4 regions of the Chryseobacterium sp. TQ-BC-N36 genome follow, and region 2 is predicted to be linked to each of the others. Evidence: riboswitches for the same ligand, from Rfam matches in the RefSeq annotation. Region 2 holds a riboswitch; each other region holds the start of a gene.
The links. Region 2 has a riboswitch for cobalamin ahead of AC3FI7_RS18295 (TonB-dependent receptor plug domain-containing protein). Riboswitches for the same ligand answer to the same signal wherever they lie in the genome.
Positions count from the first base shown of each region.

Region 1 (7,741 bases), 1.6 Mb from region 2:
CTATTTTGGAGCAGATTTTCAGATTAATGATCATAACTCTATAACAGCAGCCTTTCTTAGGAATTCAACACGTGACCATGACAAAACTCAGCTAAACTATCTTTATTCAAACAGGAACGGAACCCTCGACAGCAGCCTGAGCAGAAGGGGAGAGTCATGGGAGAGACGGAGTTATAATCAGCTGGAATTTAATTATACCAGAAGTTTTGATAAGGCTGGGAAGAAACTGACGGTGGATATGCAATACGATTTTTGGGACAGTGATAAAGAGTGGAATTTAACAACCAGTAAGGACTTTCCCTCCCATCAGATCTTTCCGGTGATCAGAACAGGGTCCATTGGAAGCAGTAAGGATCTGATGATTAAAACAGATATGATACAACCTTTAGATAGTACCTTTACCCTTGAGTATGGCGTGAAATTGGAGGATCGCAGGGTCAACAGTGACTTTATTGCCGAGCAGCAAAACCTGTCAGGCTGGGAGGTTATTGATCAGATTGATAACCATCTTTTATATAAAGAATTGATTGGAAGTGCCTATTTGCAATTTTCCGGAAAGAGGAAAGATTTCAGCTATCAGGCAGGGCTGCGAGGTGAGCTTACCCGTATCGGTATTGAAGATCGGGTGGGTACTTATGCCAATAGTAAGAATTACAGCCGGTTATTTCCAACGTTAAACGTGAGTTACCGCTTTAATGAGGCAACAACCTTACAGGCAAGTTATAGTAAACGAATCAACAGGCCATCACTGAATATGATCTATCCCTTCAACGAGCTCACTGATCTGAGCACCCGTTATATGGGTAATCCTGATCTTAATCCTTCCTATGCCCATGTAATTGAACTTGTTTTTTTGAAGAACTGGAAAACGCTTACTTTTAATCCTTCTCTTTATTATCAGCGTAACAATGGTGTGATTGAGGATTATACCTACAGAAATGCTGATGGACTGTTTATTACCCTGCCGGTCAATATCAATAAAGAAACAAGGAGCGGCATGGAACTGTCAGTATTATATAATCCTGTTAAATGGGCACAAATAAATTCAGAACTTAATGTATTTCATTATGCTAAAGAAGGTGTCTACCAAAATCAGATTTTCGATTATTCCGGGAATACCTTCACAGCCCGTTTAAGTACTCAGCTGAAATTGAAGAATAAACTGTCTTTTCAGATCCTGTATAATTTCAGAGGCGCTAATGCTACTGCTCAGACACGTACAAATGCTGTTCACAGTATTGATTTTGGATGCAGTAAAACATTCTTAAAAGATAAAGCAACGGTCACATTCGATGTGAGTAACCTTTTTGAACTACGAAAGCTGAGCAGTAGAACCATGGGGACAGATTATGTGATCAATCAGACCAATATTCCCAATGCAGCCCGTTATCGGTTGACACTTGTTTATCGTCTTAATCTCAAAGATAACCAGAGTATAAGACAAGCTAAAAGTGGTAACCGTAATTAAGGGTCATCTGTAAAAGTAGAATTTCAGCTAAGATAACCCGAATAAAATACCCTGCAATTCCGACGAATTGCAGGGCTTATTTTTTAGAGAATAAGTCTTTCTTAACTTAAAATCTCACAGGGTACTATACAAATCACCCATGGGCATCTTTTTATTCCCGGAGGTGGGCAGCATGCTTCAGAGCAGCTTACCGCTCCGCCGTTAATACTCTTTAACTGGTCTCTTGAAATTTTTTTAGAATTTTTCATAGTCAAGTCATTGAATTAAACGAAATTATGGCTGGTTGCCACCTCCGCATCCATCATATGGCATGCATTGCCATTTTCCCCCAATTAAACATAGCTGACCTCCTCTGCAGTCAATACCGCCTTTAATAGTTTTCAATTCCTGTCTTTCGATTTTCTTTAAATTTTTCATAATATTTTGGAGTTTAGTTCAATCCGAAATTAGTAAATTTTTATCAACTGTTGTAGAATTATTACAAAAATATTTATTTACTAAAAAATGCTCGTATGGTATTGGGCTTAAATTTTATGAATTTATATAAATTTTGGAGCACATGTGCCTTGCTAAAAAAATCATAAAGGCCTGATGTATTTACCAAAAATCTTGTCTTGTGGCAAGTAGTATATCATCACCACTTGCTACTTTTGACTAAAAGTTTAATTGACCCAATACCAATACGATTATGAAAACTACATTCAAACTCTCCGCGCTGGTGAAATCATTATTGATGGTAACCCTTATCGTTACTGCATCCCATATGTATGGACAGAAATTAAAACCTTCTGAAAGCGGCTATGCGCCGGTTAATGGAATCAAAGTGTATTACGAAGTCTATGGAAAAGGAAAGCCTGTCGTGTTATTACATGGTGCTTTTATGACAATTGATACCAACTGGGGCGAACTGATTCCGGAACTTTCAAAAAACAGAAAAGTAATCGCTGTTGAATTACAGGGGCACGGACATACTCCGTTTTCCGAGCGAAAATTATCACATGCCATGTTAGCCAGTGATGTTACAAAAGTAATGGACTATCTGAAAATTGATAAGGCAGATGTTGCAGGATATAGCTTTGGAGGTGAGGTAGCTTATCAGTTGGCTATACAGAGTCCCGAAAGGCTTAACAAGCTGGTGATCATTTCGTCAACGTATAAAAGCAGCGGCTGGCTGCCGGAAGTAAATAAAGCATTTGAAGGGATGAAACCGGAATTCTTTACAAACAGTCCCATGCATACCGCCTATAATGCTGTAGCACCCGATAAAACAAAGTGGACAGAATTTCTGGAACAGATGATGGCTTCTGCCGGGAAGCCTTTCGACCTTGGAGACGATCATATTTCTAAAATTCCGGTGCCTGTTTTAATCATTGCAGGTGATAATGATGGACTGGATAAAACTGAGCTGTCAAAAACTTATCAATTATTGGGTGGCGGAGTTTCTGCAGACATGGGGCCTATGCCGAAATCTAAGCTGGCGGTTGTTCCGGGACAAAGCCACGTCAGTCTGATGATGCAGACTGCTACGATTCTGAACTATTTGAACAGCTTTTTGAAATAGTCTGATACAAGTAGCCTATTGAAATTAATTTACAACAGTAAAAACCTATCCTATGAATATAAAATTTGAAGCCGGAATTAATATTGCCATAAAAATTCCCAAAAATAAATATGAAAAGACAGTTCGCTTTTATAGAGATATTTTAAAGCTGAATGTTGAGGAAAAGCCGATAGATAACCCCACTGTTTCCAGAACCCATGAAGTGAAATTCGGAAACAATATCATCTGGTTAGACTGTGTGGACAATTATACTCATTCCGAAACCTGGCTGCAGCTTACGGTTGCCGATGTAGAAGCTGCTACGCAATACTTGCAGTCGAATGGTGTGGAAACCTGTGACGAAATTGAAGAACTGCCGGAAAATATGCACTGGATAACTGATCCGGCTGGTACCGTATTTAATGTGCAGCTACGTCATGAAATTTGAGCGCTTTTATAGAAAATATCATAGAGTAGATTAGCATAATTTTAATACCTTTAGCGATCAAATCATTAAAATTTTAAATAACCTATGAAGATGAAGTCTTTCCCTTTTATTATAACAGTGTTTTTTCTGGTATTGAGTATAAGTGTATTTTCTCAGAAAACGGCAGCTTTAAACTCATTGTTAGACAGAAACTTAGAATTTATTTTTCCACAGACTGCTGATAAAATCTCAAGAGCACTGAATATAAAGCCTGTTTTTTATGAAGATGCGAATGAAGAAAAATATGTAAAATGGCCTATGAAAACAGGATTGGAAATGTATAGCAGCCTGGGAAAGGATAATACTGTTAATGAAATGTTTTTTGCCACTTCAGATAACAAACCTCTGGTAGTAGAAGGGCTGCCTTTCGGTCTTATCATGAACAAAAGTACTTTGCAGGACTGTAAAACCAAGTTCAGTAAATATGGTGCGAAGACACAGAAAATGGGAGCCGGCAGTGAATTTCCGGGAGGATCAAAACTGATTTTTAAAAAAGGGAAACATTATGCAACGTTGCATTTTGACAGTAAAAACCTGTTAAAATCATTAAGCTTAACAACAGAAGTTATAAATCCGGCAGCAAATTAACCTGAACCGTAAAAAATATTACAAAATCCGTCATTATTTGATGGATTTTCATTTTAAGGTGAACTTTAGAGAAGATTATATCGTCAGCCCATGGTTGTTTTTCACCTCAGCCATGACAAATGTACTGTGTGTGCTTCCTATAGAATCTACAGATCCAAGTTTATTAAAGACAAAATCCTGGTAATGCTTCATATCCCTTACCTGTACTTTCAGAAGGAAATCAAAATCTCCTGAAATATTGTAGCATTCGGCTACTTCTTCAATTTCCAGAATTTCTTTTACAAAATCATAGCCAACAGATCTGTCATGGATTTTCAGCTTGATCTGACAGAAAACCGTGAAGCCACGGTTCAGTTTTTCAGCATCCAGAACTGCTGCATACCTTTTAATAAAACCTTCCTGTTCCAGCCTTTTTACTCTTTCAAAAACCGGTGAAGTAGAGAGACTGATTTCTTTTGCAAGTTCTTTGACGGTCAGTTTGGCATTTTTCTGGAGCAGCCTGAGCAGCTGTAAATCCTTGTCATCGAGTTGTTCCACAGAATATTATTCTTTTAAATTATAAAAACATTCAAATGTACAGAATTATATGCTTTTATATGTGATTTTTGAAGTTTTATTTGCTTAATTTTATTTATTTGATTGTATTTTTATTCTGTATTGTTAATTTTACACAAAATTAAAGACTTTTACTGATGATGGTGTCAGAAGTAAAAGTACGTTCTTTATAGATACTTCATCAAACAGGAAAGGTTTTACTTAAGGTAGATTAATAGGGAATCGTGTGAGAATCACGAGCTGTCGCGCAACTGTAAGTAACATGCCAAAGGTTTCTGTCCTAGCATATCCACTGCCAAAAACGGGAAGGATGACAGAAGCTGTTACAAGTCAGGAGACCTGCCTTTACTGAATTGACAATGCTTTCGCGGTCTGAAGCTTTTAGGTCATACAGATGATATATCAGATAATACATGCTCTCCTGGGAGAAGCTGTATTCTGCTATGTCACTTTCCTGAAATTTCTATTCGTTAATGCATTCTGAAGCATTTAAAAAGACTTTACATCAAGTTTAATATAAAAGTTTAAAAAATGCAAACTCACATTCTGGGCTATCCGCGTATTGGTAGCAAGAGAGAACTCAAAAAAGCCTGCGAGCAATATTGGTCAGGCAAAATTCTTCTGGAAGAACTTCTGAATACAGGAAGAAATATCTGTAACCAAAACTGGAATATTCAGAAAGAGGCAGGAGTAGATCTTATCCCGTGTAATGATTTTTCATATTACGATCAGGTATTGGATATGAGTCTTGTTGTAGGAGCAATCCCGGCACGTTATCATGAAGTAATACTTAAAAAGAATAATTCTGAGCTGGATCTTTACTTTGCGATGGCAAGAGGATACCAGAAAGAAGGACTGGATATTACAGCGATGGAAATGACCAAATGGTTCGATACCAATTATCATTACATCGTTCCTGAATTTTATAAAAACCAGCAGTTTAAACTGAGCTCAGATAAAATTTTCAATGAATTTGCGGGAGCAAAACAGTCTGGAATTATTGCAAAACCAGTCATTATCGGTCTTGTTTCTTATCTGTTACTGGGAAAAGAAAAAGAAGATGGATTTGATAAGCTTGATCTGGCCGGAAATCTTCTACCGGTCTATACAGAGATTTTGGCCAGGTTACAGGATCAGGGTGCGGAGTGGATTCAGTTTGATGAACCTTTTTTAGCACTGGACCTGACAGAAAAAGCAAAAGAAACCTATCATTTTGTTTATGCTGAATTAAGAAAACGTTTTCCAAAGCTGAAATTTATTATTGCCACTTATTTTGAGGGATTGAGAGATAATGCCTCATTGGCTGTTTCACTTCCGGTAAATGTACTGCATATTGATCTTGTCAGAAATCCTGAACAGCTGGAGGGTATTCTGAATAGTATTCCTGAAAATTTAAGTCTTTCATTAGGAGTGGTTGATGGAAGAAATATCTGGAAAAATGATTATGAAAAGTCACTGTCTTTCATCGGAAAAGCTGTTGAAAAATTAGGATCTGAAAGGATTTTGATTGCTCCATCATGTTCATTGCTTCATTCTCCTTGCGATCTTGATTTTGAGACCGGCCTAAATCCTGAAATTAAGAACTGGCTGGCTTTTGCTAAACAGAAAGTGAAAGAAATTGTCACGCTTAAAGAACTGGTATCAGGTACAGAAAGTAAAGAAATTCTTGAAGCATTGAAAGACAATAAAAAAGCAATTGAGAGCAGAAGAACTTCTTCTCTTATTCATAATGAGCAGGTGAAGAAAAGAGCAGACACTGTAACAGAAAAGGATGCCCAAAGAATCAATACCTTCAGGATCCGTAAAGAACAGCAGCAGAAAGTATTACAGCTTCCTTTATTCCCGACAACTACTATCGGATCATTCCCGCAGACGGCAGAGGTAAGAAGCTGGAGAGCGAAATTTAAAAAAGGAGAACTGACAGCAGAGCAGTATGACACGTTACTGAAAGAAGAAACACAGAGAACAATCCGCTGGCAGGAAGATATCGGAATTGATGTGTTGGTTCATGGAGAATTTGAGCGTAATGACATGGTGGAATATTTCGGAGAACAGCTGGAAGGATTTGTATTTACTAAAAACGGTTGGGTACAAAGTTATGGAAGCCGCTGTGTAAAGCCTCCTGTGATCTTCGGTGATGTTTCCCGACCGGCTCCAATGACGGTATATTGGTCCCAATATGCACAATCCCAGACTGAAAAGTGGGTAAAAGGAATGCTTACAGGACCTGTTACGATTTTACAATGGTCTTTTGTACGTGATGACCAGCCCCGTTCAGAAACATGTAAGCAGATTGCATTGGCGATTCGTGATGAAGTAGCAGATCTGGAAAAGGCCGGAATCAGAATTATTCAGATTGATGAGCCTGCAATAAGAGAAGGTCTTCCGCTAAGAAAAACTGACTGGCAGAGCTACCTGAAATGGGCAGTGGAAGCCTTCAGAATTTCAGCAAGTGGAGTGGAAGATGCTACCCAAATTCATACCCATATGTGTTATTCTGAGTTTAATGACATTATTGAAAATATCGCTGATATGGATGCAGACGTGATTACAATAGAATGTTCCCGTTCCCAGATGGAGCTGCTGAATGCCTTTGCAGACTTCAAATATCCCAATGAAATAGGCCCCGGAGTATACGATATCCATTCACCAAGAGTTCCGTCAAAAGAAGAAATGATCGGACTGCTCAGAAAAGCTCAAAATGTAATTCCTGCTGATCAGCTTTGGGTAAATCCGGACTGTGGGCTTAAAACAAGGCATTGGGAAGAAACCGAAAAAGCTCTGATTGCAATGGTGGCAGCAGCTAAAGAAGCCTCTGTAGAATATGCACTTTAAAAAAACTTACAATAATTAGATTCAATTCAGATCGTGTTATGATTTTCATAGCACGATCTGTTATTGTAAAGGATAAAACATGGATAAAATGTAATACTGTATTTGTTTTTATATCTTATTTTTGCTGACGAAAAACCTATAACCAACAAACTACATATTTTAAAATCATGAAAGAATCATTTCCTGAAATGAGATCAGAAACCTATAGTCCCGAATATATAGCCAGATGGAGATGGAGCATTGTTACTCTTTTTGCAGTCATCGCTGT
Region 1 covers NZ_CM178175.1:366,355-374,095, forward strand. The annotation lists gene AC3FI7_RS01550 (TonB-dependent receptor) at 1-1,468, shown strand, start outside; gene AC3FI7_RS01555 (bacteriocin-like protein) at 1,570-1,716, opposite strand; gene AC3FI7_RS01560 (bacteriocin-like protein) at 1,742-1,885, opposite strand; gene AC3FI7_RS01565 (alpha/beta fold hydrolase) at 2,157-3,029, shown strand; gene AC3FI7_RS01570 (VOC family protein) at 3,082-3,456, shown strand; gene AC3FI7_RS01575 (hypothetical protein) at 3,541-4,083, shown strand; gene AC3FI7_RS01580 (Lrp/AsnC family transcriptional regulator) at 4,159-4,620, opposite strand; cobalamin riboswitch at 4,814-4,999, shown strand; gene metE (5-methyltetrahydropteroyltriglutamate--homocysteine S-methyltransferase) at 5,170-7,473, shown strand; gene AC3FI7_RS01590 (hypothetical protein) at 7,641-7,741, shown strand, end outside.
Region 1: another riboswitch for cobalamin. It lies ahead of metE (5-methyltetrahydropteroyltriglutamate--homocysteine S-methyltransferase); the one in region 2 lies ahead of AC3FI7_RS18295 (TonB-dependent receptor plug domain-containing protein).

Region 2 (7,741 bases):
GAAAGAGGGAAGCTGGATATTTGAAGCCGGAAGTTATTCCAGACGATGCAGCTCTGGCGATTTTGAGAAGGCTGTAAAGGTAAATAGAAGTTGAAGGAGTTATGTTACCACATTCATTACTTCCAGCCTCCATCTCCCATCTTAATAAAAAACATTGTTCAACCATAAACAAAAACGTTATGAAGATTATGAAAATAGCTGCTTTAAGTGCAGTTTTCGCAGCCCAGTTTGCACTGGCTCAGTTTAAGCAGACACCTCTGCCATATGCCTACAATGCTTTGGAAGGGAATATTGATGCCCAGACCATGGAAATTCATTATTCAAAACATGCTGCAGCCTATGTAGCTAACCTGAATAAAGCGATTGCAGGAACTCCACAGGAAAAAGAAACCCTGTTTCAGATTCTTTCCAATGTTTCAAAACTGCCGGCAGCCGTGAGAAATAATGCAGGAGGTCATTACAACCACGAATTGTTCTGGACGGTTCTTACGCCTCAGAAAAATACACAGCCTTCAGCAAAGTTGGCAAAAGCCATTACTGAAACTTTCGGAAGTATGGATGCTTTTAAAGAAAAGATGTCTAAGGCAGGAGCAGACCGCTTCGGATCAGGATGGGCGTGGCTTTCTGTAGATAAAAACGGAAAATTGTTCGTTTCTTCAACTCCTAATCAGGACAATCCTTTAATGGATGTTGTGGAAGAGAAGGGAACTCCTATTTTCGGAATTGATGTCTGGGAACATGCTTATTATTTAAAATATCAGAATAAAAGAGCAGATTATCTTAGTGCTATCTGGAATGTTACCAACTGGAAGGAGATCAGCAGAAGATATGACGAAGCTTTAAGCAAGAAATAATCTGATGAAATTATTTTACAGCATACTTTTTACTTTTTATATGGTACTGAGACCTTTGGTGCCATTGATGGAGTATGCTGTAAATTATGATTATATTGTAAAAGTTCTCTGTATCAATAAAAACAGGCCGGAGATTCACTGTAACGGAAAATGTTACCTGAGTAAAGAACTCGCCAAGACCAGTGATCCGGAATCTTCACCCTTTCAGAAACTCAAAAACTCAGGACAGAAAATTCTAGATACCTATATTCTGCCCGAAATTACAGAGATCATTACTGCTGAAAAAAGGATGTTTCTCAATTTCAGTTTTACCTACGAAAGAGCTTATTCTTTTCTGTTTCTTACCCACATTTTCAAACCGCCGCTTTTTTAAGTTAAAACTATCAATATTCAACCACAAAAGTCACAAAAGCTTACATCAATTAAGAATCAAAGATTTTTAAAAGCTTAAGTGTTCTTATTATACATAAAGCTTATCACTTAATAAACTTAAGTGGAAAAATTCTTGTGTCTTTTGTGGCAAAAAAAGAATGTTTTTGCATTCAAAAATTGTAATTCAACTTAAAAAATCAACAATGAAAATTTCTCAATTTTTATCACTATTCTTTATTGCCTTTACTGTATTCTCTTTTGTAGCCTGCGAAAGCAGCAGAGACGATGATAATCCACAGGATACCACCCCCGGAAAGCTTCAGATCAAATTTGAAAACGGGTTCAATAATGTTGGAGATATTGTTCTGAATCAGACGGTTCAGACTTCTTCTAATGGTCAGAAACATAATTTCTCTGCTTTGAAATACGTCATCAGTAATATCGCACTGATAGACGAGAACGGGAACGAGTTTAAATACAATGAAAATAACCCTGATAAAGGTGCTTTTATCGTTGATCAGGCAGATGCGGTAGCAGGAATTATCTATCTTAACCTGGATGGGGTTCCGAAAAATAATTATAAAAAAATAAGATTCGGATTGGGAATCAGCCAGAAAGCCTACTTATTAGGGCAGGACGGACAGGCTGAATTCTGGACTAAGGCCAAGCAGAAAGGAATGTCATGGTCATGGGCTGCCGGCTATGTTTTTGTAAAGCTGGAAGGGAAATATGGCGCAGATGCTCCGTCTCAGGAATTCATGAACCACACTGGAAATATGGGTAATACTGCAGCCAACAATACACCGGATCTTTATCGGGAAATCACATTGAGTCTTCCAACAACGGCCAGGGTAACAGGGCAAATCCGCCCTTCTGTTCATATTCTGGCAGACCTGAACCAGTTTCTGAGCGGAGAAAAAGCACTTACTCTTACCACATCCAATGATATGCTGATGGGGTCCAACCAGCATCTGGCAGATGTTACCAATAATCTTACAAAGATGTTTAAAGTAGACCATGTTCACAATGATTAATTTTTTTATCAAAACGATACTCGTTCTGCTTGTATTGGTATTAAGTTTCGTTTCATGCTCTGATGAGGTTATTCAGCCACTTGAGAAGGATGAAGCCTATAACCTCCGGTTTCCGTCTTATTTTCCGGAAATGACTTTCGATCAATCAATGAATCCCGTGACAAAAAACGGAGTGGAACTGGGACGAAAATTATTCTATGAAGGCAGGCTTTCCAGAAATAATACCATTTCATGCGGTTTCTGTCATATACAGGAAAATGCCTTTACCCATCACGGCCATACCGTAAGCCATGGTGTGGACGACAGAATCGGAATAAGGAATGCGCCACCCATTCAGAATATGGCTTTTTTGAAAAGATATATGTGGGACGGGGTGATTCACAACCTGAATGAACAGCCAATCAGCCCGATTACAGATGTCAATGAAATGGACAGTTCCATACCGGAGGCTATTTCAAAAATAAAAGATGACCAGAAGTATAAAAAACTGTTCAGGGAAGCTTATGGTGATGAAACGATTACCGGAGAAAGAATCCTAAAGGCATTGTCACAGTTTATGGCTTCCCTGATCTCAGCAGATTCAAAATATGACAGATTCAGACAGGGAAAAGAGCAGCTGACTTCGGCAGAATCTCAGGGAATGGCTTTGTTTGGACAGAAATGTGCTTCCTGTCATAGTGGAGAACTGTTTACTGATGAAAATTTCAGAAATACAGGAATGTATTACAATACGGAATTCAAAGATGCCGGACGCTACAGAGTTACTCTTAACCAGGGAGACTGGATGAAATTTCGGGTTCCTAGCTTAAGAAATGTAGAATATACAGCACCTTATATGCATGACGGAAGATTTTACACCTTGGAGGCAGTACTTAATTTCTATTCGGACCAGGTGGAAGATAATCCGAATCTTGATCTGCAGCTGAAGCAGAACGGTCATACAGGAATTGCGATGAACAATCAGGAAAAACAATCGATCATTGCATTCCTGAAAACACTATCGGATAAAAGTTTTATATCCAATCCAAAATTTGCAGAATAATTTATAGAAAACATGAAGAAGATTATAGTAATCATAAGTTTGATCCTGTTGAGTCAGTATCAGGCGAAGACCATTAGAGACAGTGCATACATTGCCCCGGAAACCTTTGGCAGATTCAATTTTGATGATGATTGTGATGCCTGTGGCTGTGCGGCAGGAAACGGATCTTCCGGCTTTGAATCTTTGCTGAATCCACAGTTTGTTGGAATCAAATACTTTGCCCAGCATTACAAAGCCAAAGAAAACTTATTTGTAAAAGATCTTACGCAGGATCAGTATTTCAATACCCTGCAGCTTTGGGGAAAGATTCCGGTGACGAAAAAACTGAGTGTTTATGCAAGCCTGCCCTTCCATTTTCATGAGAAGAAAACGATGCAGGGAGATATCAAAATAAATGGGATAGGAGACCTGAACCTGATGGGAATTTATCAGCTGATGAGTTCTAAAGATAATTTCCATCATCTGAGCGGAGGCTTGGGCGTGAAAATTCCTCTGGGAAAGTTTGATGAAAAAGGAGCATCCGGAGTTAACCCAAGTTTTCAGCTGGGAACAGGAAGCTGGGATTATCAGGCCGCTTTGAATTATAAATTTCAGAAAAATAAAGTGGCAGTATTGGTCAATACGGATTATACCGTCAAAACAGAGAATAAGAAAAACTACCGATTTGGAAATCAGTGGAACTACGCTGCAACGGGCTTTTATCAGGTCGCAGGAAATGAAAAATCTATTTTTTCTGTAAAAACAGGAGTTCAGGGAGAAGTGTATGCTCAGAACAAACAGTTTGACGAAGCATTGCCCAATACTGCGGGAAGTGCTTTGTATGGGAAATTAGGATTTGAAGCTTCTTATAAAAAGCTGAGTCTGGGAAGTGAAATGATGCTTCCCATGTACACCCATCTTGCAGGAGGAGATATTGAAGCAAAATCAAGATTCAGTATTTTCCTGAATATTGGAATTTAAAGTGTACCCTCAATAAAATCATGTTAAAGCTCCTCCGGGAGCTTTAATTGTTTATCAATCATGATTTTAGTTGGGTATTAGGAATAATTATTTATCTTTGCCGGAATTTGGTGAGCCGTAAAAAGCTCTTAAAAGGGAATCCGGTGAAAATCCGGAACAGACCCGCTGCTGTAAGCTCCACACCAAAGTTTTTGAAAAATATATCCACTGTTTTTTTAATGGGAAGGATTTCAAAAATGGAGTAAGTCAGAAGACCTGCCAGACAATAATCGTTTGACGCTTTCGTGGAATAAAGCTTAGGACATCAATGATTCTGTGCAGTGACAGCTGTGCTTTGTCGTTGTATTCTTATATCCATTAGCGTCTTCATGATACTAAATGAGCTAATGGCGGCAAAACTAACTACTTCTGCAATTCATAAAGCTGTTTTCACAATATTGGTGATCACATCTCAACTTTTGTCTTCTCAAACCAGGAAAAAAGACAGTCTTCAGGAAGAGACCATTAAAGGAATCAATCTTTATAAAAAGAATTTTAAAGAAATCATTCCGGCACAAACCATGCAGGGGGAAGTGCTTGAGAGACTGAACAGTCATTCTGTAGCTGATGCACTCCGGTATTTTTCAGGGGTTCAGATCAAGGATTATGGTGGGATAGGAGGTTTGAAAACCATTAATATCCGAAGTATGGGAAGCCAGCATGTGGGAGTTTTCTATGATGGAATTCAATTGGGGAATGCGCAAAACGGACTGGTGGATCTTGGAAGATATTCATTGGATGATCTGGAAGAAATATCATTATATAATGGACAGAAAAGTGAAATTTTTCAGCCAGCAAAAGATTTCGGATCCTCAGGATCCATCTATTTACAGCCAAAAACTCCTGTATTTAAAGGAACGAGAAAGACCAATCTCGTGATAAGGACAAAAAGTGCTTCCATTGATCTCTTTAATCCGTCATTCCGGTTGGAGCAGAAAATTTCAGACAGGATTTCTGCCAGTTTCAGTGGAGAATTTATGCAGAGTGACGGGATTTACAGATTTAGGTATGCAAAGAAATATCCTGACGGCCAGCAGGCGTATGATACTATTGCAAAGAGACAGGATTCAGATATTAAAGCAAAACGCTTTGAAACCTCTTTCAACGGAGCTTTAAATAACGGAAGCTGGAATATCAGGGGATATGGTTATATTTCGGACCGTGGGATGCCGGCTCCTATTGTCAATGGTCGTTTTGGAGGAAGAGGGGCAAGACTTTACGATGAAAATTATTTTGTGCAAGCCAACCTGAGAAAAAAACTGTTCCCGAAATTTGAAACACAGCTGAAAGCAAAATTCGCTTACGATTATACCCATTTTATGGATACAGTTCGTTCGCAGTCTATTATTCATACCGATAATACCTATATCCAAAGAGAACTTTACCTTTCCTCATCGAATATCTATTCAATTACACCCAATTGGGATGTCAGTCTGAGTGGAGATTTCCAGTATAATAATCTCGATGCTAATCTGGATAACTTCTCTTATCCTACACGTTACACCACATTGGTAGCATTGGCGACAACGTATCAGTGGAACAGGCTCAAAATCCTGGGAAGTCTTTTAGGAACTTTTACGTTTGAAGAAGTAAGAAAAAACAAAAGACCGGGAGATGCCAGAGAGTGGACACCTGCCGTTTTTATGAGCTATCAGCCTGAAAAAATTCCTGAGCTTACCCTAAGGGCATTCTATAAAAGAATTTTCAGGCTTCCAACCTTTAATGATCTGTATTATACCAATATCGGAAACACTTACCTGAAACCGGAGTTTACCAACCAGTATGACCTCGGATTTACCTATCAGAAGAATTATAACAACCGTTTCTTTAAAACCTTTTATGCTAAAGCAGACGGCTACTACAACAAAGTACAGGATAAAATTGTAGCCGCTCCTAACGGAAGCATGTTCCGATGGCTGATGATGAACCTTGGAATGGTGGAAATCATAGGAGCTGATGTCAATGTACAGACCGAACTTCAGCTGGGAAAAGTAACCTTTAGACCTTTACTTTCCTACACTTACCAAAGCGCAAGAGATATGAGTGATCCGGAAGATACCTTTTATCGCAATCAGATTCCTTATACACCATGGCACAGCGGATCTTTCAGCCTTATGGCAGATTACAAAGACTGGAGCTTCAATTACAGTGCGATGTACGTAGGAGAAAGATATGATGTGAATCAGGACAATATTCAGTACAATTATGTGCAGCCCTGGTATACTCACGATCTGTCAGTTCAGAAAAAATTCAACTGGGCGAATCATCAATTTAAAGTAAGCCTTGAGATGAATAATATTTTCAATCAATACTATGATGTTGTTATCAATTACCCTATGCCCGGAAGAAACTTTAAACTTATTCTAAACTTCACTTTATGAGAAAAATAAACTTTTACTTTTTATTTCTGGTATTAGCTTTTCTTACCTCATGCCGTACAGATGATATCATCGTCCGCCAGGAAGTGGTAGAAGGACTTCCTTCAGAAAATACTGCAATAAAGGGGTTTTATATGCTCAATGAAGGGAATATGGGAAGTAATAAATGTACCCTGGATTTTTTTGATTATACCAAAGGAACCTATTACAGAAATATCTACGCAGAAATCAATCCCAATGTGGTAAAAGAGCTTGGAGATGTAGGAAACGATATTAAAATCTACGGAAGCAAACTCTATATTGTTGTGAATGTTTCCAACAAAATTGAAGTTCTGGATGCCAAAACGGCTAAACGTATTACGTCTATTCCCTTGCAGAACTGCAGATATCTTGCCTTCAAAAATGGAAAAGCTTATGCCAGCAGCTATGCCGGCCCTGTAGCGATTAACCCGAAAGCACCGAAAGGAAAAGTGGTGGAAATTGATACTACTTCTCTTTCCATCCAGCGCGAAGTGGTGGTAGGATACCAGCCCGAAGAACTGGAAATTGTAGGGAATACATTATTTGTAGCCAATTCCGGAGGATACAAAGCTCCCGATTATGACAATACGGTTTCCGTAATCGATCTGAACACTTTTACAGAACTCAAAAAAATAAATGTTGCCATTAACCTTCATCACATTAAAAAAGACAATTATGGCGATCTGTATGTAAGCTCCAGAGGAGATTATTATAATGTTCCTTCCAATCTTTATATAGTGGATGCAGCAACAGGAACTGTCAAGAAAAACTTTCATCTCTCAGTCAGTGAAATGACAATTGTTAATGATAAACTCTATTTCTATGGCAATGAATTCAATTACAATACCCACAGCTATAAAAAATCATTCGGAATCATTGACGTGAAAACAGAAGAAATAATCGCCAACAGAATTTTTGACAAAGAGTATGAAGATGCCATTAAAACGCCTTACGGAATTGCAGTAAACCCTATCACAGAAGATATCTATATGACAGACGCAAGAAATTATGTTTCGATGGGATTTGTGTACTGTTTTGATA
Region 2 covers NZ_CM178175.1:4,078,203-4,085,943, forward strand. The annotation lists gene AC3FI7_RS18270 (superoxide dismutase) at 180-854, shown strand; gene AC3FI7_RS18275 (hypothetical protein) at 859-1,227, shown strand; gene AC3FI7_RS18280 (MbnP family protein) at 1,430-2,260, shown strand; gene AC3FI7_RS18285 (cytochrome-c peroxidase) at 2,253-3,302, shown strand; gene AC3FI7_RS18290 (transporter) at 3,315-4,262, shown strand; cobalamin riboswitch at 4,354-4,539, shown strand; gene AC3FI7_RS18295 (TonB-dependent receptor plug domain-containing protein) at 4,649-6,682, shown strand; gene AC3FI7_RS18300 (YncE family protein) at 6,679-7,741, shown strand, end outside.

Region 3 (7,741 bases), 1.8 Mb from region 2:
TACGTGGCTTTCGTTGATATCTCTCAGTAATAATCTTTCGGTTTCCAGTTTCATATCCCAAATGTAATAAAAAGAACATCACAATTTAGGTAAATACTAAAGACGGAATCAAATTTATTTAAATGTAAAGATTATTAGATTCTATTATCTGATTGGAACAGATAAAGAAATACGACTAAGTCGCTGACGAAGCAGAAGAATAATCCACACGCTCAGATGAATTAATTTCATTGATCCCACCTTTGCTCTCTTGAAATAAAATCCTATAAAAAATAAAATCTGTGCGCTTAGAAATTGATCTTTTTTGATACTTAAAGATTTTCAAGAAAAAGTAAATTATCAAATTCAAAGGTAATTTATTCTGTAAATCTCTCAGATATACGTAATAATCAAAATTCTCACTAAATTTGCACTGTGTATATAGATAAAGAAGATTTAGACGAATTAGAGTTTCCGCAATTGCTCGCGGAAATCTCCCCATTTGCGTATTCTCCGAAAACAAGAGAAAAAATTCTTCAACTTCGTCCGATGGAAATAGACGAGGCAGAACTTTCATTAAAAAAAACTTCAGAATATCTGTCGAGTTTTGAAAGTTCAAATGCGATTCCGTTTGATGAATATGAAGATATTGAAAGTGAGCTGAAACTGATGCTGATTGAGAACTACCGTCTGGAAAATGCTGCTTTCATCAAAATAAAAACCATTACGGAACAGATCGGAAAACTGCAGAAGTTCTTCCCTACCATGCCGGAAACTTTTCCTACTTTATTGGAAGAAGTTTCTGTACTGGAATTCAGAAAAGAGATCATTGAGAAAGTTGATAAGGTTTTTAACCGTTTTGGTGAGGTAAAAAATGAAGCTTCCCCGGCTCTGAAAGGGATAAGAACTGAAATCCAGCATGCTAAAAAAGCGATCCAGGAAAATTTCAACCGTGCACTTACCACCTATGGACAGAGTGACTTTCTGGATGATATCCGGGAAACGATTATTGATGACCAGAGGGTTCTGGCTGTAAAATCAGGATTCAAAAAAAGAGTTGCCGGAAGAACATTAGGAATATCCAAAACAGGTTCCATTACTTATATTCAGCCGGACAGTGTTGTAAAGCATTACTTCAAACTTCGTGAAAATGAAGAGGAAGAGAAAAAAGAAATCGATAAAGTTCTACGTAAACTTACCGCAGAATTGGCAGAATTTCAACCTCAGCTATGGAGATATCAGGTTTATATTTTTGATCTTGACCTTACCAGGGCGAAGGCGAAATTTGGTGAACTGATCAACGGAGTTCTTCCGAAAATCAATCATCATAAAACACTGAGATTAAGAGATGCCTATCATCCTCTGTTATGGTTAAGAAACAAAATAGAGAATAAAACGATTCATCCACAGACGCTTACCTTAACTGAGCACAACAGAATCATCTGTATTTCCGGTCCCAATGCCGGAGGAAAATCAATTACCCTGAAAACGGTAGGATTATTACAGCTGATGATTCAGAGTGGCATCCTGGTTCCTGTTCATCCAAAATCTGAAATGTTTTTCTTTGAGAAGATCATGACTGATATTGGAGATAACCAGTCCATTGAAAACCACTTATCGACTTATTCTTCAAGGTTGAAGAAAATGTCGGGAATCATCCGAGAAGCAGATGCCAATACGCTTCTGCTTATTGATGAATTCGGTACCGGTTCTGATCCTGAGCTGGGAGGTGCCCTGGCAGAAAGCTTCATGGAATTTTTCTATGATAAAAAAAGTTTTGCCATCATCACGACACACTATACCAATATTAAACTGGTGATAGAGCAGCTTCCGAATGCCCAGAACGCAGCAATGCTCTTTAATGAAGAAACATTGGAACCCATGTATAAGCTGGAAGTAGGACAGGCAGGAAGTTCATTTACCTTTGAAGTTGCAGAAAAGAATAAAATTCCAAGGTTTATCATCCATTCTGCCAAGAAAAAGGTAGAACATGATATTGTTAATCTTGACAAAACGATTGTAAAACTGCAGCAGGAAAAATTTGAGGTCGAAAAACTGAAATCCGATCTTGCAGAAAGAAAAGAATCCGTAGAAGATAAGCGTGATAACCTCCAGAAACTGAATGACCAGCTTCAGCAGAAGCTTTTCAATTTTCAGAAACTATACGAAGAGGAACACCGCAAACTTCAGTTCGGAAATAAAATTGAAGCATTCATCGACAGCTATACCAAAGGTAAGTCCAGAAAAGATGTTGTAAAAGATTTTGTCAAACTTCTTGAACAGGAGAAATTCAGAAAATTAGGCACGGATAAGGATGAGTCCAAACGTCTGCAGGTTGTTAAGAGAAAAATCACCCAGCAGCTGAAAAAAGAGGAAGTGATTGAAAAAATTGCTGAAACGAATGAAAGACTGGAAGAAAAACGTAAAACTGACCGTGCTGCATGGATGAAAGTCGGACAGCGTGTCCGTATTACGGGAAGCACCAGTGTAGGAACCATTGAAAAAATTTCACGCAACAAAGTGATCGTCAATTATGGAACTTTCAAGACCACGATTGATGCGGATGAACTTGAGAGAATTTAATTAATCCAAGGATTAAATATGCTAATACTAAGAGAGCCCTTTTCAGGGCTCTCTCTTTTATTTATTTCTTAATGAATTTTAATCTCGCTGCTTTGTCTTTCAGATGAATAAAATAAACTCCTTTTGATAAATGATGTACATCTATTTTATAATTATAAATTTTCCCTTCTCCTGATTTCTGTCCTGCAGCATTATAAATTTCATAATCCGTCGATTCTGAAACTCCTGAAATATTTAAAATATCACCAACAGGATTTGGATAAATATTTATTTCACGATTTATCATCTCACGTTCATTAACATTCAAACTTACAGGATCAATAAATTCAACTTCATAATCCTGTATTTCTGCTGTAGGTCCACAATTTGAAAAATAAGGTGTCGTATTAGATATGACTCTCATAGCAACTTTACAATCCACCTGTCCGGCCTGTAGAGGTACATTAAAAGTTGCTGTAGGATTCATATCAGTACTATTACTTGAGTATAAGATTCTTTCAGTAGAATCGAATGCTCTATCACCATTGTAATCAATCCAAATTCCTATAGTAGTTGGATTTTGAGTAGCAGGTCCGGCTTTAGTTACAGAAATTGCGTTATTAGTACTTCCACGAACCAATTTTACCTTACGAGTAGGATCAGAGCGATAATCAGCATAAGCCTTTGTCCCTGTTGAACTACTTGTCATTGAAGGCAAATCTGTAGCATTTAGTGTAATATTAGATGCATATAAATAAGGAGTAATTGTTGCTGTAGAATTTTCCATACAATACCACATAGGAGTTGTAAATATAACGGGAGCTGAATATCCTCCTCCAGCCTGCACATAACTTACTTTTACTTCATAAGTGGTACATTGTGTCAAATTAGTAATAGTTATACTGTTGCTTGTAGTGTAATTTGTACCACCTGATCCCGGAAGACCAACCTTATTATAAGATACTGTACTTCCTGTACCAATTTGAGGAGTCCAGGAAACAGTAGCACTCGTAGGGGTTATATCCGTAACCGTAACACTTGCTGGTGGTAACAATAATGAACTTGTATTTTCTTTACCCTTCAATACATTACATTGATAAAACGAAATAATTGACAAAAGAAATAATAGAACTAGTTTTTTGATCATGATTATAGCTTAAAATATTAACACCAAATTTAGCCAAAATTTTAAATAAATTTAATGAATATTCAGAATACCAATCTTTTTAAGTTATGTAATAATAATAATAATAATAATAATATATTACCCCATTATTATTTTCTTTTTAATACATTTGAAATTCAGCTATAAAATATCAGACAGCCATTCTAAATATATTGAACATGGTCAGAAACTTTACTATTCTTTGGATTTTTTATAAAAAAATCCTTATTCCTGCCTTGCTGTTTTCATTACTTATTTCTTTTTTGCTCCCCTACCGGTTGGAAACATTTGGATTAAGCTTTCTTTTAATTTTACCGGTTCTTCATTACTTTATTTATGAGTTAAGGTTTAAAAGCGAATATTACTTTTATGCCAATTTAGGATTTTCAAGGCCTTTTCTTTGGGCAGGAACGATCGTATTGGGACTCTTTGTAAAAATTATAATATTGTTCTTATGAGTAAGCTTCATGTTGATAGTATTACAAAATCTTTTAATGAAAGAAAAATTCTGCAGGATATTTATATAGGATGCGAAACAGGGCAAGTCATAGGCCTTCTTGGCAGAAATGGAAGCGGAAAGTCAACACTGTTAAAAATCATCTCCGGAATTGAGCATGGTGATACTCAGTTTATAAGATGTGACAACAAAATTTTGAGAACCATACCTAATAGAAAAAACAGAATTTCCTATTTACCACAGGATCTTTTTTTACCAAAATATATAAAAATAAAAAATCTGATTCCTCTTTTTTGTAATCAAAGGAATACTGAGCTGCTTTTTACTTCAGAATTTGTACAGCCTTTCCTTCATGAAAAACCTAAAAACCTTTCCAAAGGCGAACAGAGAATTATTGAAACGCTGATGATCATTTATTCTGAAGCTGACTTTATTTTACTGGACGAGCCATTCCATAGTCTTTCTCCCAAGGTTACTGAAGAACTAAAGAAAAACATTCATCAGGAATCAGCATATAAAGGCTTTATCATTTCTGATCATAATTTTAAAGATGTTATGGATATTTCCGGTCTTATATATCTGCTTTCTGAGGGTCACCTGAAACAAATAAAAGATTTAAGCGAACTGCAGCGTTATAATTATATTCCGAAAAGCATTTAATTTATATATTTGAAGAATCAAAAAATTTTCATGATGACTTTCATAAACAAAGCATTCTATTTATCCGCTTTCAGTATTTTTTCTTTAGCTTTTGTAAAAGGACAGAACAAAGTTCCTTTCGGAGTGGTAAAAGCTGAGGAAGGATATGCCAATGTACGGGTTCATAAAGACAATTACAGAAAAATTGTGGACAAGATCCGTATGCGTAAAGGTGATGTATTTGTTTATGTAAAGCCTGCTCCCGGAGAAACAGAATGGATCTGGATCAAATATCCTGAAAAGCAGGATGATGACAAACCGTTTGTACGTTATGAAACGCTTGATAAAGAAGGAATGGTGAATAAAGAACGTATTGCTTATATTGATCAGCTTCCTGCCTATACTCCCTCCAAATCCAAAAACGGAAGATCACTTATTTTCACCGATAATTCTGATCCTAAAATTCCAACTTCCCAAAGAAGCAAAGTGGTGATTGATATCTATCCTTCCAATGCAGGATACCGTAAAAAGGAAAAAGACGCTGATGGGAAACTTCTTACCATTGATAAAGTAAAGCCCTGGGGAATTGGAAATGACCTTCCTGAAGGAATGACTGAAATCAAATCAATCAGGGTACAACAGCCCGGAAGAGGTTCTGTTTTTGTAAGAGAAGCCATCAAAAACATGTTCCAGCCTACCATGGATTTTGAGAACGTTGGAGTAACTTCCCTTGATAACGATAATATTTTCCTGTATATGATCAACGGCTCAGGAGAAAACAGATACACAACATTGTGGACCATCAAGAAAGGAAGAGTAATCAGCCAGATTATTTATCATAATCCGGAATAAATTCATTATTTTTGCATCCGAAAAAGTTTTACGCTTATTCATCACAGAAATTGGTTCTGCATCACTGCAGATTAAAAGGGAACCGTGTGAAAATCACGGACTGTCGCGCAACTGTAAGTAACTGAAGTCTTTATCAAAGATCCACTGTGCGAGGCATGGGAAGGAGATAAATGATGTTACAAGTCAGGAGACCTGCCTTTTTCTTAAACATGTAACTTTCGCGGTCTGAAGTTGTATTGATCTGATGAATTGTTTCAGGAATTCTCCAAATTCCTGTGATTATTCTGTTGTTTTAATATCATTTCATATCGCTTTAATTAATAATGATATATGACTACAGAAGAAAGAATTGAAGCATCCGAAACCAGAATCTTTAAAGCGGTTTTCCCTAACACAACCAATCATTACGACACCCTTTTTGGTGGTACGGCCATGCAGTTGATGGACGAAGTCGCTTTTATCACCGCAACCCGTTTTGCCAGAAAAAGAGTAGTAACGGTAAGCAGTGACAAGATCGATTTCAAAAAACCTATTCCTGCCGGAACTATTGTGGAACTGATCGGGAAAGTTTCCTATGTAGGAAAAACCAGTATGAAAGTAAACGTTGAAATTTACACTGAGCAGATGTATTCCTACGAAAGAGAAAAAGCCATAGTAGGTGATTTTACTTTTGTAGCGATTGATGAATTCAAGAAACCAATCCAGATACTATAAATACTAAAAGTTTCGGGCGGCCTCTGGCCGCCCGAAACTTTCCCCGAAGCAATATAATATATCTTCATTAAACAATGATTGGAATTCATTACGTTTTTCTTTAATTTTAGCCCTCGGGAAATTATTCTTACTATTTCCCAAAACTATAGAAGAACTGATATTACATGAAAAAAATTATTTTAATCATTACACTCGTCCTTTCAGTATCATTAGCAGCACAAAGAGACGTAAAAATTGAACTCCCGGAAAGTTACGAATTGGGAAATATCATTTTAGCACTCACAGAATACGGTAAAACAGATCCATATGACGTTCAGAAAGTTTCTCCGTATTATGATGAAATTATGTCTTATTTTGAGCCTGTAAAAGATCACCCACTCTTAAAAAAAGTAAATTATTCAAGAAAAGACTGGAAAAAATTTCTGGGCTTCCGTACTGACTTTTATGCTTTTTCATTTGATGGAAATGGATTGCTTACGAGAGATTTTCCATTCAATTCATTTGGTCCCAAAGAAGTGGATGAAAATCTGGAACTGATCAATGATTTTGTGAAGAAATCAAATTACAGGGCTTTTTATAAAAATCACCAGCAGTTTTACCATTCTTTAATTGCCAATTACAAAGAGTATTATTACATCAATGATACCTATGCTTTTTTGGATAAAATAGCAGAAAGACCTGCCAATGAAGGAGGTAAAAAGTACATTATCGCCATTTCTCCTTTGGTAGGCGGGCAGAATTGCCATAGAGATATCAACAGCTCCTTAACTGTTGACTTTCCTAATATCGGAGAAGATCTTATCCTTGGAAATCTAAAAGATAATCTTGCAAGAAGGATTCTTGATAATCACACTGTATTTTCGGAAATAGACCATGGCTATGTGAATCCTGTTTCTGATAAGTACTCAAAGGAAATAGCAGCAAACTTCAATCTGGCAAATTGGGATAAAAACTCAGGATATCCGGGTATCAATTCATTTAATGAGTATATGACATGGGCTGTTTACGACTTATTTATCAGAGAAAAATTTCCAAAAGAAAAAACGGACAGTCTTTCTGCAATCTATCATAAAGTGAATATCAGACGTGGATTTATTGCTCAGAATTTATTTTCTGAAAAGGTTATACAGCTTTACAAAAAGCATAAAAGCCTGGACAAGCTGTACACTCCATTATTACAATGGACGAAGACAACAGGAAAGAAAATTTCACAGCCTTCCGTAGTTAATGCCAACAACAAAGATTTTAAGAAAGTTGACCTCAGCAATGTGGTGGTACAATTCACAGAACCTATGAAAAAGACAGCTACTCTTCAGCTGAGACTGTTCGAATATGTGGATGGAAAAGAAACAAACAATACAGTTTTTATCGTC
Region 3 covers NZ_CM178175.1:2,240,330-2,248,070, forward strand. The annotation lists gene AC3FI7_RS09990 (GNAT family N-acetyltransferase) at 1-54, opposite strand, end outside; gene AC3FI7_RS09995 (endonuclease MutS2) at 415-2,562, shown strand; gene AC3FI7_RS10000 (T9SS type A sorting domain-containing protein) at 2,624-3,688, opposite strand; gene AC3FI7_RS10005 (ATP-binding cassette domain-containing protein) at 4,161-4,823, shown strand; gene AC3FI7_RS10010 (hypothetical protein) at 4,854-5,654, shown strand; cobalamin riboswitch at 5,689-5,868, shown strand; gene AC3FI7_RS10015 (acyl-CoA thioesterase) at 5,985-6,368, shown strand; gene AC3FI7_RS10020 (hypothetical protein) at 6,533-7,741, shown strand, end outside.
Region 3: another riboswitch for cobalamin. It lies ahead of AC3FI7_RS10015 (acyl-CoA thioesterase); the one in region 2 lies ahead of AC3FI7_RS18295 (TonB-dependent receptor plug domain-containing protein).

Region 4 (7,741 bases), 960 kb from region 2:
CAGTCCGTTTCACGATGAAAAAACGCCCAGTTTTGTAGTTTCTGCCAGTAAGCAGATCTGGAAAGATTTCTCTACAGGAAAAGGGGGGACTGCCATCTCTTTCCTGATGGAAATTGAAAATTTTACTTATCCTGAAGCACTTCGCCACGCTGCAAAAAAATACGGAATTGAAATTGAGGAAGATCAGCGTGAAATTTCTGAAGAAGCAAAAAATGCCCAGACAGAAAAAGATCTGCTGTATAAAATCCATGAGGTTGCCAATACTTATTTTCAGGAGATCCTTTGGGATGATCAGGAGGGCAGAAGCATAGGTCTTTCTTATTTCAAAGAAAGGGAATTGAGAGATGATATCATTAAAAAATTCCAGCTCGGATATTCCCCCGAGAAAAAAAATGCTTTCACCGCCTACGCACTGGAAAAAGGATATACCAAAGAAATTCTTGAGAAATCAGGGCTTTCTATCTTCCCGGAAAATACCCCTGCAGGGGTAGACCGTTTTAGGGAAAGGGTCATTTTCCCGATTCACAGTTTTTCAGGTAGAGTGCTGGGTTTTGGAGCAAGGATTCTTAAGAATAATGTCAAAACTGCAAAATATCTCAATTCACCGGAAACCGAGATCTATCATAAATCCAATGTTCTTTATGGATTAAATCAGAGTAAGCAGGCCATATCAAGAAAAAATGCCTGTCTCCTGGTGGAAGGATATATGGATGTGATTTCACTTCATATGTCCGGAATTGAAAATGTGGTGGCAAGTTCCGGAACGTCCTTAACAACGGAACAGATTAAACTCATTAAGAGGCTTACGGAAAACGTAACGATTCTTTTTGATGGAGATAACGCCGGGATCAAAGCGAGTTTCCGAAGTATTGATATGCTATTAACGGAAGGAATGAACATCCGTGTTTTGCTTTTCCCTGACGGAGATGACCCAGATTCATTTGCCAGAAAACATCCGCAGGAATACGTTGAAAAGTATATCGAAAACGAAGCGATGGATTTCATCGACTTTAAAGCAGAAATTCTGTTAAAAGATATAGGAAACGATCCTATCAAAAAGGCTGAGGCGATAAGGGATATTGTAAAATCGGTATCTTTTGTTCAGAATGCTCTGAAAAGAGAGGTTTACCTGAAAGAGGTTTCCAATAAATTCGGACTTTCCGAGCAGAGTCTTTTCAATGAATTAGGTGTTCAGAAACAGATCACCCAAAATCAGACCCACCATGTTCAGCAGCAGAAGGAAAAAGCAGCTCCAAAGATGGAGATTGTTCCTCTGGATCAGGAAAAAGAAGATCCCTTTCTGTACGATGTGCTATTCATGGAAAACAAGCTTGTGGATCATATGCTGATGTTCGGAGACATTATCCTGAAAAGGAGAAATGACCAGAATGAAGAATACCAGATTACGGTAATTGAAGAAATTCTTCATCATTTTGAAGAGGAGCAGTATCAGTTTTTAGTTAAAGAAAATGAGATTATTATCAATCAGGTGAAAGAGGGAATTCAAAAAGATGAGCTGAGAAGTGGAAACTTTTTTGTATCTTTTATGGATGAAGAGATTACCACGAAGGTAGTAGATGCTCTGATCCCGCTTGATGAGCTTGAAAACTGGGCTTCCAGAAATATTTACCCTCCCAATTATGGAGATAAAGTGGCAGATCAGATTAAGGGAGATATTTTATTGCATAAATACAGATACATTGATTATCTGATCAAAGAAACGGCTAAGGCGCTTGATCAGTACAGCAATACAGATGAAGTGAAGTATTATGAGCTGATCAAAAAAATCACTTTACTGAAGCAGGCTTCCATCCGGTTGAGCAATATCATCGAATATTCCCCGATCAAAGGGATTTATGTAGATAGGAAGAGATAAACCGAAGTCAGATTTTTGGGTATTCTGTGACAAAAAGTCCTATAAAATTTTAGGAATAAATATTGTAATTTAAACTTCGAGAATATTTAAAAATAATACATAATAGAAATATGGACATTAAAAAAGAATTCAGAGACTTCTCTGTAAAACATTTAGGAAACAACGGTTTGGTAACCGATCAGTATATGGGAATGTATGGCCCAACGAATCTTACTCCGTACATCATGGAAGAAAGAAGATTAAACGTTGCTCAAATGGACGTTTTCTCCCGTCTGATGATGGACAGAATTATCTTCCTTGGAACAGGTATTGATGATCAGGTAGCCAATATCGTTACGGCACAGCTTTTATTTCTGGAAAGTGCTGATCCTTCAAAGGACATCCAGATCTACATCAACTCTCCTGGCGGGAGTGTTTATGCAGGTTTAGGTATTTATGACACAATGCAGATCATTAAGCCGGATGTTGCAACAATCTGTACAGGGATGGCTGCTTCTATGGGAGCTGTCTTGCTGGTTGCCGGAGAAAAAGGAAAACGTTCTGCGCTTAAGCATTCAAGAGTAATGATTCACCAACCTTCAGGAGGAGCTCAGGGAGTTGCTTCTGACATGGAGATCAACCTGAGAGAGATGTTGAAATTGAAGCAGGAGCTTTATGAGATCATCGCTCATCACTCAGGACAAACTTATGAGTGGGTGGAAAAATCTTCTGACAGAGACTATTGGATGACTTCTGAAGAAGCTAAAGGCTATGGAATGGTAGATGAAGTTTTACAAAGATCTACAGAGAAAAAATAATTGATGGTAACATCATCAGAAAACCGCACCCATCTGGTGCGGTTTTTTGTTGGATTTATATTTTAATCACTCATTTTAAATTATTTATCACATGTTTATATTCCTACGGAATGACACAATTTGAATGATGGTTTATTCATGCAGTTTGTTATTCCGCGGGAATCCAGTCATAATGATCCAAGAATTAGCTGCGAGAGAAAAATTACAATCCTGACTAAAATTCAAACTGAAAACGTAAAGATTCCCCTCCGCTGGAGGGGTGGCAAAAATTCAAAGAATTTTTGCCGGGGTGGTTTTAACAGTATATTTTACCTATATCCTCACAAAAAAAGCGCCTCATGGCGCTTTCTCTATTTCTTAACAATCTTATGTATTGTCGTATTTTCAGCTGTTTTAATCTCCACAAAATAAACTCCCGTGTTTAAAGAATGAATATCAATCTTAGTAATCTGAGAAGTCATTATTTTTTGTCCTGTCACAGAGTAAATATTCACTTCTTTCAGTTTCTCAGCCGTTTCAATCTGAATGAAATCACTTGCCGGATTTGGATAAATATTGAATTTTTTCTTGGTCACAGAAGAAATTCCTAAAGTCAGCTGTGCCTCGGTGGGGGTAAATGGTCTTCTTTGCCCGAAACTTAATCCAAACCAGTCATTGTTACTCAGTTGAATCTGAGAAAGATTGGCTTTTGTTTGCCAGCTTGATAGATCTTTTCCTTTATATAACTTCCAGCTGTCTGATCCGGAAGTATTTCCAGTAAATGAATTCAATGTTAAATTAGTAATCTGATTATTCGCTGATGCAAAATTGAAATAGGAAGCTTGAGACTGGATCAGTTGTAACGCCTGTTCAGCAGTTATGCTTCCGTTATATTTAATTCCAAAAACAAAAGAATTGGCATTTCCGTTGGCATTATCAGTTCCGAAATCAATAACGACAAGACTTTTATTAGTTCCGCTTCCTACCCAGTTTGTAACCTGCGAGGGAACAAACCAAGCAGAACTGTAGGCTGCAACTGGTGGGGAAGGCATTGTAGGAGGGGAAAAACTATAAGAAGCTCCATACCATCTTCCGTCCACTAAAAGATCATTGTTCACACCATTATTGAATGCCATAGTTGATGGAGTGTTTCCTGACCAGGTTGACCAATAGTCGTCAAGTCCGGGAGTATGATGATTGTAATTTAAACTGTACAGAAATCCGGATGGTATTTCAATTTCCATTTTAGGTTCTGCAGCGGCAATAGCAGTAATCATGTCTTCCATGGTTAAGCCATTTCCGTCAAAACGGTATCCCCAAGCATAAGAATTTGGGGTGCTGTCATCATTAAAGTCTGCAATGAAATATGCTTTTTTAGAACCGGTTCCTACCCAAAATTTAATGTCGTTTTCTGTGAATTGGGCCGACAATACCTGCATGCAAAGCAGTAAGAAAAAAAGATAGATTTTTCTCATGATATAATTAATTTAAAGTTTTATTCCCGAAACTTATCTTCAGAGCAGAACTAATTCTTTCTCTGAATCTAGTGTTTTAAGGCAGGTCTCCTGGCTCACATCTTACAACTTCCTTCCCGGATTTTCAGATCCAGTGGTTTTTGTGCAGTAAGTTTAAACAGTTTACAGTTGCGGGTACAGCTCAAGATTTGAATATTATTCTCACTTGATTCCCTATTAATGAACATTGTTCAGCCTTAAAACGCTGCAAATATATCATATAAATTGATAAGTCCGTTTTGTGAATTATTTTCCTTTAAAAAAATGATTTTCAAATTGATTAATAATTTGGTTGGATTGTTGGTTTTTCATTTTAAATAGATTCTTTTCTTATTTATCTTCAATGTATTCTGTCTGTTCAATTGTTAAAAAACAATTATCATTGCATTTAAGATCAGTTTACAATCAAATCCTATTTTCGCAGCCATAAAATAGCATATGAAAAAATTACTATGTTCTGTGGGTATACTGGCTGTATTGGCTTCATGTAAAAGTGATGACGATACCACAATGGTTAATCAGGATATTAATTATTCCAAGCTGCCTCAGGAATTTCCATTTACAAAGCTGGCCACGATAAACGGAGTAGATGTTATCAATGGCGGATTTGGTTCAGGAGCAGCCGCCCATCCTACAAGAAAAGGTGAGTTTTATGTCATTACAGACAGAGGTCCTAATACTGATTTCCAGAACGGGAAAAAATTCCTTGCACCTAATTTTACGCCTACCATTATGCATTTTAAAATTAATGCTGACGGGAATGTAGAGGTAATCAAATATATTAAACTTAAAAATCCATCCGGGCAGCTTATTACAGGATTACCAAACCCTGTAGGAATGGGAAGTACCGGAGAAATAGCCTATGATGCTTCCGGAAATGTTTTAGGGACAGATCAATATGGATTAGACAGTGAAAGTATTGTAGCAGCAGCAGATGGTACATTTTGGGTTTCTGATGAATATGGTCCTCATATCGTGCATTATAGTGCTGACGGAGTGGAGATGGAAAGAATAAGCCCGGTAGGTGTAAATACCGGACCAAGAAAGTTACCTGCCGTTTTAGCAAAAAGGAGAGCCAATAGAGGCATGGAAGGACTTTGTATTACTCCGGATGGAAGAACACTGGTAGGAACCATACAGTCGATGATGCATGTACCCAGCAAAGCATTGGCAACCAATACTACTTTAACGAGAATCGTAACTTTCGATATTATAACAGGGCAGACCAAGCAGTTTTTATACAAGCAGGAGGGGGGAGCTTCTGATTCAGTATGTGATATTACCGCACTAAGTAATAACGAGTTCCTGGTGATCGAAAGAGATGGAAATTTCGGCTCTCAGGGAGGAATCAAAAAAGTATACAGAATCAATCTGAGCAATGCTACCGACGTAAATGGACCTGATATTAATGCCGTGGACGGAATGAAAGTGAATGGTAAAGCTTTGGAACAATGTTCATGGGATGAAATTACAAATGCCGGAATCAAAGCCGTTACCAAAACATTAGCGGTAGATCTGGTGGCAAAGCTGGGATACGAACATGATAAGTTTGAAGGAATCGTTTATCTGGGAAATAATAAGCTGGCAGTTTTCAACGATGATGACTTTGGGGTAGTGGATGATGGAAACGGAAATCCCAAAGCCAAAATTTTACCTAAAACCGGTAAAGTAGACAAAGGAACTATGTACGTAGTCGATATTCAATAATTAGATTTTTTTAACGAAAAAGCGGCGGAATCTTTGATTCCGCCGCTTTTTATTGGATAATATATCAATCCTTTATATTAATTAAAAGCTTCAATAATCTTAGAGAAATCCTCTAATTTCAAAGCAGCTCCTCCGATAAGACCTCCGTCGATATCCGGCTGAGAGAAAATTTCTTTAGCATTGTCAGGTTTTACAGAACCTCCGTAAAGGATTGAAACCTCGTCAGCAACTTCCTGTCCGTATTTTGAAGCGATAATGTTTCTGATATGAGCGTGGATTTCCTGAGCCTGCTCAGGGCTTGCTGTTTCTCCCGTTCCGATCGCCCAAACCGGTTCATAAGCAATCACCACTTTTTTGATCTCTTCTGCAGAAAGTGTAAAAAGAGCTACTTCAGTCTGGTTTTTTACAACTTCAAGGTGTTGTCCTGCTTTTCTCTGTTCAAGCGTTTCTCCGTTACAATAAACAGGAATAAGACCTTTATCAAGAGCTAATTTGATTTTTCTGTTACAGTGAGAATCTGTTTCTCCATGGTATTGTCTTCTTTCAGAATGCCCGATTAGTGATCCGGTTGCATCAATAGATTCCAGCATATCTGCAGAAATTTCACCAGTATAGGCGCCGCTTTCATGCTCGCTCATATCCTGAGAAAATACTCCGATTTCATCCTTTTCAAAAACGTCTTTTGCCATCATCAAATACAATGCAGGGGGAGCAATCCAAACCTCACAGTTCGTAGCATTGTTGTTTTTATAGCTTAGTAACTGAATCATTAATTGTTGTGCATCAATTACATTTTTGTTCATTTTCCAGTTTCCTGCAACTATTTTTCTTCTCATAAGATTTAAATATAGATTTATTTATTTTTTAATTTTTCTTTTTTGGATAATCTGCGAGGCATACTACTTAGTAATCCCTTCCAGTTTAAACATGAAAGCATATACCAAAGCCAAATCCTTCAGATAATCAAACCTTCCGGAAGCGCCACCATGGCCATATTCCATATCTGTTTTTAATAACAGTACATTTTTGTCCGTTTTCATATCTCTTAGCTTGGCAACCCATTTCGCTGGTTCAAAATACTGTACCTGAGAATCGTGTAATCCTGTTGTTACCAAAAGATTCGGATAGCTTTTCTTCTCTATATTTTCATACGGAGAATAAGATTTCATATAGAAATAAGCTTCTTTATTATTCGGGTTCCCCCATTCGTCATATTCATTGGTCGTTAGTGGAATACTTGTATCAAGCATGGTGTTCACTACATCTACGAACGGAACCTGAGAGATCACTCCATTCCATAAGTTAGGACTCATATTGATGACCGCTCCCATTAACAGTCCTCCTGCGCTTCCTCCCTGAGCATACAGATGCTTGGGTGAGGTATATTTTTCTTTAACCAGATATTCTCCGGCATCGATGAAATCTGTAAATGTGTTTTTCTTTTTCATCATTTTACCGTCTTCATACCACTGTCTTCCCATTTCCTGACCGCCACGGATGTGAGCGATAGCCATTGCAAAACCTCTGTCCAAGAGACTTAGCCTGTTACTGTTAAAAGTGGCATCTGTAGAACTGCCGTAAGATCCATAAGCATATAATAATAAGGGATGGTTACCGTCTTTCTTAAATCCTTTTTTATAAACTATTGAAACCGGGATCTGAGTTCCGTCTTTGGCCGTAGCAAAAAGTCTTTCTGTGATATAATTTTCTTTGTTATATCCTCCTAAAACTTCCTGCTGCTTCAGCAGAATTCTTTTTCCGGTTTTTAAATCCTGTTCATATTGAGAATTTGGGGTGATCATGGAAGTATATCCAAAACGGAAATTATCCGTATTGTATTCCGGGTTTCCTGATGAATAAACCGTGTA
Region 4 covers NZ_CM178175.1:5,035,479-5,043,219, forward strand. The annotation lists gene dnaG (DNA primase) at 1-1,876, shown strand, start outside; gene clpP (ATP-dependent Clp endopeptidase proteolytic subunit ClpP) at 1,987-2,673, shown strand; gene AC3FI7_RS22865 (T9SS type A sorting domain-containing protein) at 3,024-4,127, opposite strand; cobalamin riboswitch at 4,191-4,381, opposite strand; gene AC3FI7_RS22870 (esterase-like activity of phytase family protein) at 4,605-5,873, shown strand; gene tpiA (triose-phosphate isomerase) at 5,951-6,709, opposite strand; gene AC3FI7_RS22880 (S9 family peptidase) at 6,773-7,741, opposite strand, start outside.
Region 4: another riboswitch for cobalamin. It lies ahead of AC3FI7_RS22865 (T9SS type A sorting domain-containing protein); the one in region 2 lies ahead of AC3FI7_RS18295 (TonB-dependent receptor plug domain-containing protein).